One region of the Paenibacillus sp. 102 genome, then DNA from elsewhere that is predicted to be linked to it. Evidence: riboswitches for the same ligand, from Rfam matches in the RefSeq annotation. Region 1 holds a riboswitch; each other region holds the start of a gene.
The links. A riboswitch is a leader RNA that binds a small molecule or an ion and turns the genes downstream of it on or off. The one in region 1 is predicted to bind cyclic di-AMP.

Region 1 (4,851 bases):
AGGGTCTGCATTTGCTTGTAGTCGCCCTTCTTCTACCGCTTTACTATAATCCGCTTCATATTCAATCACTGTTACATTTTTACTTCTTAACAAATCTTTTTTCCACTTTTTTGCATCGGCTGACATATGAACAGTCACATTAAAGCCTAACTTCGCACTCATGATGCCTATACTAAGCCCTAAATTACCCGTCGATCCTACCGCAATGGAATACTCTGAGAAAAAGTCTCGGAATCTATCACTATCTAAAATGGAATAATCATCTTGCTTCGTTAACATTCCGTGCTGAAAAGCTAATTCTTCTGCATGTTTCAGAATTTCATAAATTCCCCCTCTCGCTTTAATAGATCCTGATATAGGAAGATGGCTATCACACTTTAGCAATAATTTGCCTATAGGTTGCTCGTAATTTCGCTCTAAAGAACGTTTCATAGTCGGTATTCTCACTAAAGGTGATTCTATTATACCGTTCGCCCCTCCCGTTTCTGGAAAAACTTTCGCAATATACGGTGCGAAGCGCTTCAATCTTTCCTCCGCATCTTTTACATCTTCTTGAGTAAGGGGTGAATCTTCTATCGCAATTTGAAATTTTTCAATGTTTGGATTCACCCAAAACACTTCTTCCATTGAAATAAGATTATTTAATAATGGATATTGTTCTTTCCATGCCTCTATGTTTTTCTCCTCTATCCCCTTCATTTATCTCATCCTCCTCATGCCCTTGTAGCCAGCTATATAATAAATTATAATTAAATTAATTTTAATACAGTTTAACACAAAACCAACTTTATGTTAATTTTAATTTAATTTATTTAAATATAATTAAATTAATTTTAAGGAGAAGAAAACCATGGAAAATATAGATATCGGTAAAAAGATCGAAAAACAAAGAAAAGCTAAGGGGTTAAGTAGTAAAGAACTAGCAAATATGGCTGAAATTACGCCGTCTATGCTAAGTCAAATTGAACGTGGCTCCGCTAACCCTTCCATCCAAACATTGAAAGTATTAGCTAAAGCTCTTGATGTTCCAACATTTAGTTTTTTACTAGAAGAAACAAATACAGATGATTTAATCGTGCGGTCCAGTAAACGAAAAAAAATGATTATTGATAATTTATCCTATGAATTGTTATCACCAGATTTTACAGGGAATTTAGCAACAACAATTATGACTGTACCTCCGAACACTTCTTCCTCAGAAAATCTTCTAGAGCATAAAGGAGAAGAATTAGCATTTGTTTTAGAAGGGAAAATTACGGTGTATTTAGATGAAGAAGAGTATATATTAGAAACTGGTGATAGTGTAAAAATACCAGCGTATTTAAAACATAAGTGGATAAATAATTTTAATCAAAATGCAGTTGTCCTATTTTCAGTTACCCCGCCTATCTTCTAATACATTCAGCTAAAAACACAGTAAAAAGGCAATACATAAATAATATGTATTGCCCTTCTTTTTGAAGCAACATGGTTATGATATGGTCAGAAATTCGGCGATTGGCCCAAGCACGAGCACTGGCGAAAATGTTAGTGCACCGACTATAAATATAGTACCTAGTAAAATCCCTCCAAATAAACGATTATCTGTTTGGAAGGTCCCTATAGTCTCAGGTACAACCTTTTTCCTTTTGAGTCTAACTGCAACAGCAAGCATTGTAATTAAACCTAAATATCTACCAATATACATAACAATCCCCGTTGAAATATTCCAAAATGGTGTATTATCCCTTAATCCTTCAAAGCCAGAACCATTGTTGACAGCAGACGACGTGTATTCATAAATTACTTGTGTTAAGCCATGAAAACCTGGATTAGAAATTGCATCTGTTCCTAGATTCGTAGAAAATGCAATTGCTGCCGCTCCAAGAATAAGTAATGGCTGAGACACAATTGTAATCGCTATTAACTTCATTTCTTTTCCCTCTAATTTTTTATTAAGAAATTCCGGTGTACGTCCCACCATTAGTCCAGCTACAAATACGGTAATCATCGCATACATGACGACATGTATAAACCCAAGTCCAATCCCTCCAAATACAGTACCTAAAAGCATGTTTACAAGTGGGACCATCCCACCAATTGGTGTTAATGTATCATGCGTTGTATTTACACCACCTGTTCCAGAGGCACTTGTAACAGTTGCATATAAAGCAGAAGATATAACGCCCAGACGCGTTTCTTTCCCTTCCATATTTCCCTGGGAACTTTCTATTCCTAATTGATTTAACAAAGGATTCCCCTTCAATTCAGATATAGCGAGCGTACAAAATCCAATAATAAACAGAATTAACATGGATACAAAAAACATTCTACCTTGCTTCCGATTACCAACCATTCTTCCGTATACAAATGGAAAGGCCATCGGAATTAACATCTGTAACATCATCTGCATCACGTTACTAATCATATTAGGATTTTCAAAAGGGTGCGCAGAAACTGTTCCAAAAAAACCTCCACCATTGTCACCAAGTTCTTTAATAGAAAGTAAAGACGCTACCGGGCCACGAGGAATTGCTTGGATTCCATCTTCTAACGTTTTCACAATGACTGTTGAATCAAACGTTTGTGGTGTTCCTAATAATACGAATATCAACGATGCCACAAATGAAATCGGCAATAGTATTCTTGTAATAGATTGTACAAAATCAACAAAGAAGTTTCCTATTCTTTTACTCGCTAGCACACGAATAAACGTGATACCAATCGCCATTGAAGTTGCAGGTGCTGCAAACATCATAAATGTTACACCCACCATTTGAGAAAAATAGGATAAACTACTTTCTCCGCCATAGTGTTGTAAATTTGCATTTGTCATAAATGTAATTGCTGTATGAAATGCTAATGTTGGTTCTAATCCTAAAAAATGATCAGGATTTAACGGAAGAATTCCCTGTAATCGAAATATCGAATATACAACTAAGATAAAGAAAAAATTTGTACCAATTAAACAAAATATATATTGTTTCCAACTTTGATTATGTCCTTTAATACCGGCGACTTTAAATAAGGTTTTTTCCAGTGAGCCAAATACTTTTTGAAATGAACTATTACGTTGAAAAGCATTGTATATATAATCTCCCATTGGTTTTGCAACAATTACGAATAAGCCAATTGTAATTAGACTTGTAAGCCAGTTCATCCTCTTTCCCCTTTCTGTTCTCATTACACCTGAAAATAAATTACATATTTTACCATAAAGAGAATAAAAAGAAAACACCAGGTTGCACCTAGTGTTTTTTACACACACAAGTCCCCCCTCTCAAAACGCTGACGAGGTTAGCTGTCGGATTCGGACCTTGAGAGTAGCCCTACCTATAAAAGGATTCACCCCTAGTGACAAATGCACAAATTTGGTTCCCCCGCTCCTAAAGTGGATTAAGCGATTATATTTGGCTGAAAAGTCTACATTGAGCTATTCTGATTGTTAATATACTCCTCTAAATGGTAGTTGTAAAGAAAGATAAAATAAAAAGATAAACGATTCATACAATCTATAAAAACACTAAAAACAGCAATGCATGAACAATCGCTCGTACATTGCTGTTGGTTATTTTTTCGGGAACAATACGATACCTATACTAATCACACAAAAAATAAGTATCTGCTGCATTGATAGACCAAATAATAACGGAACTTGTTCACTTATAAGTGAAATGAATATATGAGCAATCCCTTCTACAATTAGAAAATAACTTATGTATTTTCTAGTTCCTAGTCTCTCGTTTCGTACCCACAACCATCCCGTTATACAGATTGCTATAAAGATTTCATACATATATATAGGATGATAAGAAAACTTTGAATCATATAGTTTCATTCCCCACGGCATTGTTGTCTGCAAACCAACTTTTTGATGGAATAGAAAATAGAAAATGATAGTGCCTCCTATCCCAAATGGAAGTATATCTAGTAAAACAGAAAGCGAGAAATTATCCCTTTTGCATTTCCATACAATGTACCCACTGGCAATGAAACAGCCAACTATAATGTGCTGGGCACTCCCTACAGCTAATAATGCTTGCCACGGTGATTGAAAAGCCCACCTTGGATTCAAAATTGCTGGTGCGAATTTCCATGTTAATATAATGATAAAAAATCCATTTGTTACGACATTCATCATTCTTTCATATGAAAGACCTTGACTTTTCATTTTTAATTTCATGAGCATGAGTCCAAATAAACTTCCCACTATAGAAGAAATCGGCTGTATTTTCACTATCCACTCCATCATTCTGTGGTCCCCTTTTACTTCTCAATTAATTGTTTAAATTTCTTTTCCAACTGATCCGGTGGTAATACTCCGCGCACTTGTTCTACAATGATGCCATCTTTATCAACAAAAAACGTTGTTGGTAATGAAAAAATTTTATAATCAAGCCCAGCTACTCCATCCATGTCTAGTAAAACAGGAAACTTAAATCCAAAACGATCCGCAAATGCCTTTGCTTCTGATACCGGATCACTGACCGTTGCATTCACCGCAAAAATTTCGATTTCTCCTTTATATTTATCATAAAGACGCACTAAGTCTGGTGCTTCCATTTCACATGGACCACACCATGATGCCCAAAAGTTAATAATATACGGTTTTCCTTTTGCATCATTTAATGAATAAAGCTTTCCATCTAATCCTTTAAGTGTAATTTTCGGTGCCTTAAATCCTACTTGAGGTAATACTTCTTTCTCTTGCTGTGCTGCTTGTTTCGCTTTCCGTTCTTTTTCTTCTTGCTTGGAATTATAAAAGTTAACTCCAGCCCACATAAGTGCTCCAGCCAGTATAATTGCAATTAATTTTTTCACTTTCTTTCCCCCTATTTTTAAAATCCTGTAAATCCATCAAATAATCTGATA
Region 2 (4,851 bases), on a different contig from region 1:
TTACATTGATTAAGATTAATATTTTATCATCTGTTTCCTTGTCTTTTCTTTCTTTTTCATTAAAATAAACTTTTAATTTAGAAATAATAAAAAAGAGCGGATCATTCTAGATACTATTTCAGCATCTGGAATCCGCTCTTTTCTCATTCATAAGCTTGTCAATATCACTCACCATTTGTAAAACATGCTAAAAACGTTCGTAAACTCCGACCACGAAAGCACACTTGTGTCAACTCCACATGTATTTTTTCATACGCAATCAGATCGAGCTCTAAATACAAACTATCTTTTGATGGCAATACTATATACGGCTTTGGAAAATTTGGATCTTGCATTGCTAATTCTTGAACTCGATCTACTGATACTGCCCAACGATTTGCTATATCCTCACGTAATAACACCTTCATCTTCACTTCCTCCGCCCTATTCAAAAAATAAAAAAGAAATATTATCACAGTTTGTAAACACTACAAATTTAGCTCCTATTGTTTGATAGAGCCTGACTGGATATCTTTTATTTCTTGTGACAACTGTAATAGGCGCTTGAAAAGAAAAACGAATACGTTCAGTAAAAAAGCTAACGATTGGAAGCTCATCTCCTAGCAAGATTACTTTTTTTATTCCGTTACAAATACTTGTTATATTTAGTTCCTTATTGCAGCAATACGTTGATTCAAATCCACATGCTCTCACTTCAGCCGCTACATGTTCAGTTGTGGTAAAAATAATCATATCTTGTTGAAAAGGCACTAATTCTCGTAAACTGTTTACTTTTTCCTCTTCCCCTACACAAATGAGCGTTACTTCTTTTTCCTCATCCATGTATATCATCCTCCTTAGCATAAAAGAATTCGAATATAGATTGATATTCTCCTATACTAATCAGACCGATGAAGCAATGTACCCATCCATGCACCATCCTCTCCCAAAACGCTTACGAAGTTAGCTGTCGGATTCGGACTTTGAGAGTAGCCCTACTTTCATCATGAAAGATTCACCCCTAGTGACGATGCACAATTTGGTTCCTCCGCTCCAAATGAATTGGACTCAGCGTTACCAAAAACAGATTCTGGCTGATATAATACTCCTAAATATGGAAAAAGTAAACAACAAAAAAACCAGTTATATGACCGTTAAACAGGAGAGATAGAATTTTTAGCAATAGTGCTGTAGAATAAATTGGTAAATGAAATTTTATCAGTGCAAATCCAAATATATCGACCTCGCGACAAATAACGACAAAAAACAGGAACCTATTAGCTCCTGTTTCCCCCACTGATTAAAGTTTCACTTTATGTACGACTTTCTTGACGTTTGTACGCAAAATGATTCGTTGGTCCATGACCACTTCCAATATTTAATTGCTCTTCAATTGCTATACTAATAAATTGTTTTGCTTCCCCTACTGCCTCTTCAATTGGGTAGCCTTTTGCAAGTCCCGCCGTTACAGCAGATGCAAATGTACAACCGCTACCATGTGTTTGTTTTGAATCAATTCTCTCGCTTCTAAATTCAACAAACTGCTTACCATCGAAAAGTAAATCAATTACTTCGTTACCTTGATATTCCGCATGTCCGCCTTTCATAAGAACATACTGGGCCCCTAATTCGTGCAATACTTTTGCAGCTTCTTTACTATCTTGGATATTGTGAATCTCCATTCCAGTTAATACTTCAGCTTCTGGTACATTCGGAGTCACAACTGTTGCAATTGGTAATAAATATTCCTTTAATGCCTGCACAGCTTCTTGTTGTAATAATGATGCCCCACCTTTTGCAATCATAACAGGATCTAATACAATATTATTCCAGCCAAACTTTTTAATATTTTCTGCTACTACCTTAATGATTTCACTACTAAATAACATACCAAGTTTAACAGCATCTGGTGTTAAGTCTGTACCAATAGAGTTTAATTGTTCTTGAATCCCTTGAGGTACAACTGGATATACCCCTTGCACACCAAGTGTATTTTGGGCTGTAATAGCTGTAATAGCTGTCATTCCGTATACACCTAGCTCTTGAAATGTTTTTAAATCCGCTTGAATCCCAGCACCGCCGCCGCTATCAGATCCAGCAATTGTTAAAGCTTTATTCACTTTCATCTCACTCACCCTTTTTCTATCCAAAATAACGATGATAAATTATCTTTGCTTCTACTATATCTTTCGTTCCATGGACGAGAACACGACCGTCCTGAAACGCAACTAGTCTCTTTCCTTCAACCGAAAATGATAATAAATAAGGATTTACCATTAACTCTGCTACATGGTCGCGCAGCAGTTCTTTATACCGTTCAAAATCCAGTTGTTCTTTATAAGGCGGTCTAATTTGAACTGTATTTCTCCCGCATAAAACCGCAGTTTTTGACGTATTATCCTTATTTAAATATGGGTACACCGCTTCCTCACCACATGAAGGACAATTATGCTTTCGAAGTTTTTGTACATTCATACATGAATATTCATTTTTCCATACATCAAACGATACAAGTCCGTCCCGAAGTGCCTCATAATCCTCTACTAAAAGTTTAAGAGTTTCCGTTACTTGGTGAGAAACAACGAGAGATACAGCAGGTGAAATGATCCCTGCTGTATCACATGTCGCTCCGCCAAGCGGGATGGATTGTAATAAACAAGATAGACACGGAGTCTTTCCTGGTAAAATCGTATAAGAAAGGCCATAACTTCCTACACACGCCCCATAAATCCACGGAATAGAATACTTTTGTGATATATCATTAACGATAAAACGTGTTTCAAAATTATCAGTCGCATCAATCATGACATCAACATTTTTAACGAGCTCTTCTAATTCTTCCGCCGTTACATCTTGAACAAAAGCTTCTACGATTACATTGCTATTAATTGCTTGCAAGCGTCTTTGTGCTGCTACAGCCTTTGGAAGATTATTTTTCACATCCTCCTCACAATATAACTGCTGACGTTGTAAATTACTCCAATCAATATAATCGCGATCAACAATTGTTACACGGCCAACACCAGCTCTTACAAGCATCTCTGCATTCGCACTACCAAGTGCTCCCGCACCGATAATTAGTACATGCTTTTCTCCTATCTTTTGTTGCCCTTTTTCTCCAATTGGAGAAAATAGCTCTTGGCGAGAATATCGATTATTCAACTACACTCATTCCTTCTAGTGGGCTACTTGCCGTCGCGCAGCGCTTACGTGCAATACGTCCTGCTTCAAATCCTAAGCGTCCTGCATGAATACCTAATTTCATTGCGGATGCCATTTTAATAGGGTCTTTTGCACCAGATACAGCTGTATTTAATAGCACACCGTCTGCTCCTAATTCCATTGCAAACGCTGCATCAGCTGGGCTACCTACCCCTGCATCCACAATAACTGGTACAGTTGCTTGTTCAATAATAAAACTTAAGTTTAATGGGTTCACAATACCAAGGCCTGAACCAATTGGTGATGCACCAGGCATAATCGCATGAACACCAAGTTCTTGTAGTTTACGAGCTAATACAACATCATCTGATGTATAAGGAAGAACGATAAACCCTTCTTCTAAAAGCATTTCAGATGCCTTTAAAGTCTCAACTGGATCTGGTAATAACGTTCTGTCATCACCAATAACCTCTACTTTTACCATGTCACAAAGCCCTGAAGCTTTTGCTAATTTTGCAATGCGAACTGCTTCCTCAGCATTTTTCGCTCCTGCTGTATTTGGTAGTAATGTATATTTTTTCACATCAATTTTTTCTAATAAATTCGGTTGGTCTGCATCAAATATATCCATACGGCGCACTGCAAATGTTAAAATCTCTGCCTCTGATACTTCAATTGCTTTTCTTTGCACATCATAATCTGAAAATTTTCCTGTTCCTAATAAAAGTCTAGAATTGAATGTAAATGGTCCAATGTTTAACATAATCAACCGCCTCCTACGAAAGTTACAATCTCAATTTGGTCTCCATCAAAAACAGATGCACTTTGATGGTCTTCTTTTGTTAAAATATCTGTATTACGTTCTACTACAACAATCTTTGTATCTAATCCTAAATGCGTAAGCAGTTCTGCTACTGTCTTAATGCTCCCAGGTACCTCTATTTGCTTACCATTAATTTTTAAGTTCAAGCTTCCATCCCCTTTCTATAAATCCATTTTGTTTTTCAAGCGTATAAGTCACGGCTTTGAAGAACAAAAGGTAATCTGCTCTCGTTTTCTCTCTTTGTTTTCATTTGGCATGGGGCAGGAAAAGGACCTGACCGCTTCTATGCATGGTCGGATGCTCTCTCCCACCTAAAAAGAAAGGTTTTATGTCATTTTTCAATTTGCATTTATCTAAACTGGCTTTGAAAGCAATGAATCTAGCAAATGATTGCCTTGCTTTCCTTCTATTAAATCTGCCATATATTGACCAGAAACAGGACTTAATAAAATTCCGTTTCGGTAATGACCCGTACAAGCATATAACCCTTTTATTTCCTCATGCTCTCCCATATAAGGAACTTCATGATTAGATTGCGGGCGTAACCCTGCCCACGCATTTTCCCATTCTGCTTCTTTCAAAGCTGGTAAGATTGTATAAGCACGCTCTAGTATTGAAGTGATGCTTTCTGGTTGTACAGATTTGTTAAACGTATGAGGCTTCATTGTTGCTCCAATTACATAACGTCCCCCACGTTTTGGCGCGATATAAAACCGCTCTTGAAAAATAGGAGATTTTAGTAGTGGTTTACGACTCTTTACAGCAACAACTTCTCCTTTCACAGGGTATGTCCCCCACTCTTTATCAAAATGACGAAGCAGTTTTGTACTCCATGAACCACCAGCGATTACTACCTTTTCACATAGAATCATACCGTCATTCGTAAT
Region 3 (4,851 bases), on a different contig from region 1:
TATGTAGGTATTTATTACAGGGATTGATAGAATAGGTACTTTGAAACCAAGGGGAGGAAAGGTATTTCAACTCATTTATAAGATATGAAGAAATATAGATTGCCTCTGGTGAATTAAAACAAGGGAAATGTTTTAAATAAAAGAGTAAGCCATAAAATCTTTGGGCTTACTCTTTTTATAATCATTCATTTAGATGTTAAAACTGAAATGTTATAAGGATGTTTCGGAATCTTTTTCCCTTCCACTTTTTATAAAACTACTTCATATGTAACAAGAGATGAATCAAAAATCTCTGCTTTCATACATCTAACAAGCGAAAGTAAAGCTTTCGGGTTATTGCGATTCGCTACAAAAGAGAGGGGAAGTTATTGACTTACTTACTCTTTTTATAATCAGATCTTGTTAAACCATAAACAACAGTATCTTCATAAACTCCCCAGTACAAACAACTCTGTTTAAATGTTCCTTCATGTTTCAATCCTAATTTTTGCATGACTTTAGAAGAGGCAGGATTTTTAGTGAAAGCATCAGCAAAAATACGATTGAGCTGTAATTCTTCAAATGCATATTTAACGATAACTCGCCCAGCTTCTGTGCAATATCCTTTACTCCAATACGATTTACCTATCCAGTATCCTAGTTCTCCCTTATTGTGTTTTTTATTAATAAAAAGGTATATGCAACCGATGAGCATATTTTGCTCATTAACCATTGCAAAGTGAAAACTGTCTCCATTATCCATAGCTGTATGAGTGGAGGTAATCCACTCTTTTGCCCAGCCATCTGGATAAGGATGAGGAATAATTGTAGTATTTTTCGCAACCTCTTTATCTCCTGCTAATACTTGCACTTTAGAAGCATCATCTAATTCAAATGGGCGTATTGTCAATCTTTTAGATAAGAACATTGGGTATTGCATTTCTTTTCATCCTTTCTAACTATACAAGTTTTTACTAAGTGTATAATACATAAATTGAAATGTGACTAATCTATTCGTTAATATCATAATGAATAATATTATATAGTATATAGCCCTTAATTTTTGTTAAAAAGTTGAATTTTCTGTTTATTATACAGATCAGATGTATAATATAGTTATGCTACAAGGAAGTAAAATTTTCATGTTTGGAAAAGAGGGGTTCTGTATGCGTATTTTAGTATTAGGAGCTGGTGGAGTCGGAGGATATTTTGGGGGCCGTTTAGTAGAGAAAGGGGAAGACGTTACTTTTCTCGTTCGTAGTAGACGAAAACAGCAATTAGAAGAAAAAGGTCTCGTAATTCGGAGTGCTAATGGGGATTTTTCATTTCAACCGAAATTAGTAACGAAAGAAGATGTCGTTTCTCCATTCGATGTAATTCTATTTTCAACAAAAGCATATCACTTAAAAGAAGCAATAATAGATTTGAAGCCGTTTGTAGGCGATAATACAATGATAATCCCATTATTAAACGGTATTGCTCATTTATCACATTTGCAACAGGAGTTTGGTGAGGAAAACGTAATGGGTGGCTTATGTTTTATAGAGACAACTTTAAACGATGAAGGGGAAGTTGTACACACTAGTGCTGCTGATAGACTTGTATTTGGAGAAATAAAACACCATGATTCAGCAAGAGCAAAAAAAATTGCTAAAGTATTAACGGGAACGAAAGCGAGTTTTGTTCTAAGTGAACATATTTTGCGAGATATGTGGCATAAATATTTATTTATTTCAGTAATGTCAGGTGTGACGACGTTAATGCATGCACCGATAGGACCGATTCGCGAAAGTAATGGTGGTCGCGATTTTATTCGAAGTTTATTTGAAGAAGCAGCACAGATCATGAGGGGATTTGGAGCTCCGATTCAGGAAAATATTGTTGAGGAACATATGAAGACAATTGATAAAATTTCTTATGCTATGAAGTCATCTATGCAGCGTGATATGGAAAAAGGTTCGTTCATTGAAGGGGAACATTTACAAGGATATTTATTAAAATTAGCAAAACAATTTTGTATCGATGCAACGTTATTAAAAGTGGTTTATCAAAACTTAAAAGTATATGAAGAAATGACTTTAAATAAAGAACCGGTATAGTTTTTGTAGTACCGAAATGAGTGAAGGATAGAAAAAGTATAATTACTTTTTCTATCCTTTTTATATTCGGCAAGTAAAAGTTAGAAGAGTACGATTTATCATCCGGATATAATTAAGGTATTTGAATGAGGTAGCGAAATGATTTTAATAATACCTTTTTGTTGAATTGTGGCATTTTATTTCTAATAAGTAGCGAGTTCTAAAAGAAGGGTCTCTTGAAATATAAATGTGTTGGAAAGGAGGGAGAGTAATGACTATAAGTACTTTTTTAGGGTTATTTTGGGGATGGATCATATTAATTGTATCAGGTGTTCTTTTTGTGCGTCCATCGGTGTTACGTGAATTGAAAAGGTTAGTGGTGGAAGGTAGAGGATCTGGAATTATGTATGGATTTTTATCAATCTTTTTAGGGTTAAGTACCGTCATTTTACATCATGTATGGGAGTTGAATTGGCAAGGATTTGTTACACTCATTGGATGGCTTTCGCTCTTAAAGGGAATCTACATTATTGCATATCCTGAACCTTCAAAAAGGACAGATTTTGAAGTGCGAGTACTTTCTACTCGTATCGTACTCGCAATCATTTCTGCTTTAGCTATATGGATGCTTGTAGTAATTTATATGCAATAAATTTTGACGTTTTAAAATAAAAAGTCTGTTTTATTTTTTAAAACAGACTTTTTTACTTATTTCTTTTATTTTCTTGTGAACGATTTCGTTCTTCATGTGTGTTTCCATATAACTTATTAATTTCTATTATAATTTCATCTAAAAAGGTATCCGATAAAAGCGGCTTCTTTTCTTTAGACAAATCAATGCCTCCCAATCTATATTGATACATATATTCTGTTCATCCATGCAACGATATCATACATAATCATCGAAAACTTTTTATTTTTAAAAATTTTGTTTACTTTTTTAAAATAAAGGAGTATTATAATCCACAGTTTCAAATTTCTAAATCGCTGAAACCGCATGGTACGGGGGACCCGTTTTTATGGATTATTGCATAATCCAAGGGGTGAATCCTTGAAAAAAGGTAGGGCTACTCATAGGCCCGAATCCGACAGCTAACCTCGTAAGCGTTATATTGAGAAGGAAGGTGGAGCTTGTGCGACAAAAAATGTAATGTCTACAAGTCTATTTGTTATGGCTTGTAGACATTTTTTGTTTTCTGAAAAAATAGTTTGTTAATTTAACTAACAGAGAAATGAACGTACAAAATTATTGGAGAGTGAACATCAGTGGTTTCATCCATAAAGAGATTTTTAATTGGTCGACCGTTAAAGTCAACGGAATTAGGAGAGCAAAAACTTAACAAAACGAAAGCATTAGCTATTCTTTCTTCAGATGCTTTATCATCAGTGGCATATGGTCCAGAACAAATATTGATTGCCCTAGCTACACTTGGTGCTGTAGCATTTTGGTATTCTATTCCTATCGCTATAGGAGTATTAGTATTGTTAACAGCTCTTATTTTATCTTATAGACAAATTATTTTTGCGTATCCTCATGGCGGGGGAGCATATGTAGTATCAAAAGAAAATTTAGGTGTGAATCCAGGGTTAATAGCTGGAGGATCCTTATTAGTAGACTATATTTTAACTGTAGCAGTAAGTGTATCGGCAGGTACAGATGCGATTACATCTGCTTTTCCTAGTTTACATGAGCATAATGTCATTATCGCGATTATATTTGTAATATGTATTACAATATTGAACTTAAGAGGTGTAACGGAGTCGGCTTCTGTTTTAGCATATCCTGTTTATCTATTTGTTTTAGCGCTATTTATATTAATCGGCGTAGGAATATACAACATTGTAACAGGTGAAGTTTCGCCTCATTTGCATACACCAATTGGTACACCAGTAGCAGGGGTTAGTTTGTTTTTACTTTTAAGAGCATTTGCATCAGGTAGTTCTGCTTTAACAGGTGTTGAAGCCATTTCGAATGCAATCCCCAACTTTAAAGATCCAGCTCCTAACAATGCAGCCAAAACATTGCTTGCGATGGGGGCTTTACTGGCCGTTTTATTTTCAGGAATTGTTTATCTAGCTTATTATTACGGAATTACTCCTAGTAAAGAAGTAACCGTAGTTTCTCAAATTGCTGAACAAACATTTGGACGAAATTTTATGTACTTTTTTATACAAGGTACAACAGCTTTAATATTAATTCTTGCTGCTAACACCGGCTATTCAGCATTTCCTTTATTAGCAGTTAATCTTGCGAAAGATAAGTTTATTCCAAGGATGTTTACGATTAGAGGCGATCGATTAGGTTATTCAAACGGGATTATCATACTTGGAATTGCTTCCATTCTTTTAATTATTGCGTTTCAAGGTCAAACAGAACATCTTATTCCGCTTTATGCAGTGGGCGTGTTTATTCCATTTACGTTGTCACAGTCTGGGATGGTGGTTAAATGGATTCGTGAAAAGCCTCAAGGATGGATTTTGAAATTAACGATTAATTTAACAGGTGCCGTTATTAGTTTTATCGTTATGAGTATGTTCTTTTTAACTAAATTTGCACAAGTTTGGACTGTGCTTGTTTTCTTACCTGTCATTATTTTTGTTTTCCACCGAATTAAAAAACACTATGAAGCAGTAGGAGATCAGTTAAGCCTTAAAACTTGTGAATCAATTGTGCCAATCGAAGGTAATGTAATCATCGTTCCCGTAGCCGGTATGACTCATGTAGTAGAAAATTCATTGAATTATGCAAAGTCTCTTTCACCAGATCAAATTATCGCCGTATATGTTGCATTTG

Region 2: another riboswitch for cyclic di-AMP. It lies ahead of AAIE21_RS16340 (hypothetical protein); the one in region 1 lies ahead of kdpA (potassium-transporting ATPase subunit KdpA).
Region 3: another riboswitch for cyclic di-AMP. It lies ahead of AAIE21_RS18210 (APC family permease); the one in region 1 lies ahead of kdpA (potassium-transporting ATPase subunit KdpA).

What each region holds. Positions count from the first base shown of each region.
Region 1 covers NZ_JBCGHT010000002.1:119,122-123,972, forward strand. The annotation lists gene AAIE21_RS06430 (D-serine ammonia-lyase) at 1-699, opposite strand, end outside; gene AAIE21_RS06435 (helix-turn-helix domain-containing protein) at 851-1,396, shown strand; gene kdpA (potassium-transporting ATPase subunit KdpA) at 1,472-3,139, opposite strand; cyclic di-AMP (ydaO/yuaA leader) riboswitch at 3,250-3,392, opposite strand; gene AAIE21_RS06445 (prolipoprotein diacylglyceryl transferase family protein) at 3,548-4,231, opposite strand; gene AAIE21_RS06450 (TlpA family protein disulfide reductase) at 4,246-4,800, opposite strand; gene AAIE21_RS06455 (cytochrome c biogenesis CcdA family protein) at 4,818-4,851, opposite strand, start outside.
Region 2 covers NZ_JBCGHT010000006.1:214,612-219,462, forward strand. The annotation lists gene AAIE21_RS16335 (hypothetical protein) at 165-407, opposite strand; gene AAIE21_RS16340 (hypothetical protein) at 424-822, opposite strand; cyclic di-AMP (ydaO/yuaA leader) riboswitch at 916-1,063, opposite strand; gene thiD (bifunctional hydroxymethylpyrimidine kinase/phosphomethylpyrimidine kinase) at 1,293-2,105, opposite strand; gene AAIE21_RS16350 (thiazole biosynthesis adenylyltransferase ThiF) at 2,122-3,141, opposite strand; gene AAIE21_RS16355 (thiazole synthase) at 3,134-3,904, opposite strand; gene thiS (sulfur carrier protein ThiS) at 3,907-4,110, opposite strand; gene thiO (glycine oxidase ThiO) at 4,318-4,851, opposite strand, start outside.
Region 3 covers NZ_JBCGHT010000008.1:147,044-151,894, reverse strand. The annotation lists gene AAIE21_RS18230 (GNAT family N-acetyltransferase) at 374-919, opposite strand; gene panE (2-dehydropantoate 2-reductase) at 1,146-2,078, shown strand; gene AAIE21_RS18220 (hypothetical protein) at 2,329-2,709, shown strand; gene AAIE21_RS18215 (bacitracin ABC transporter ATP-binding protein) at 2,762-2,890, opposite strand; cyclic di-AMP (ydaO/yuaA leader) riboswitch at 3,033-3,179, shown strand; gene AAIE21_RS18210 (APC family permease) at 3,324-4,851, shown strand, end outside.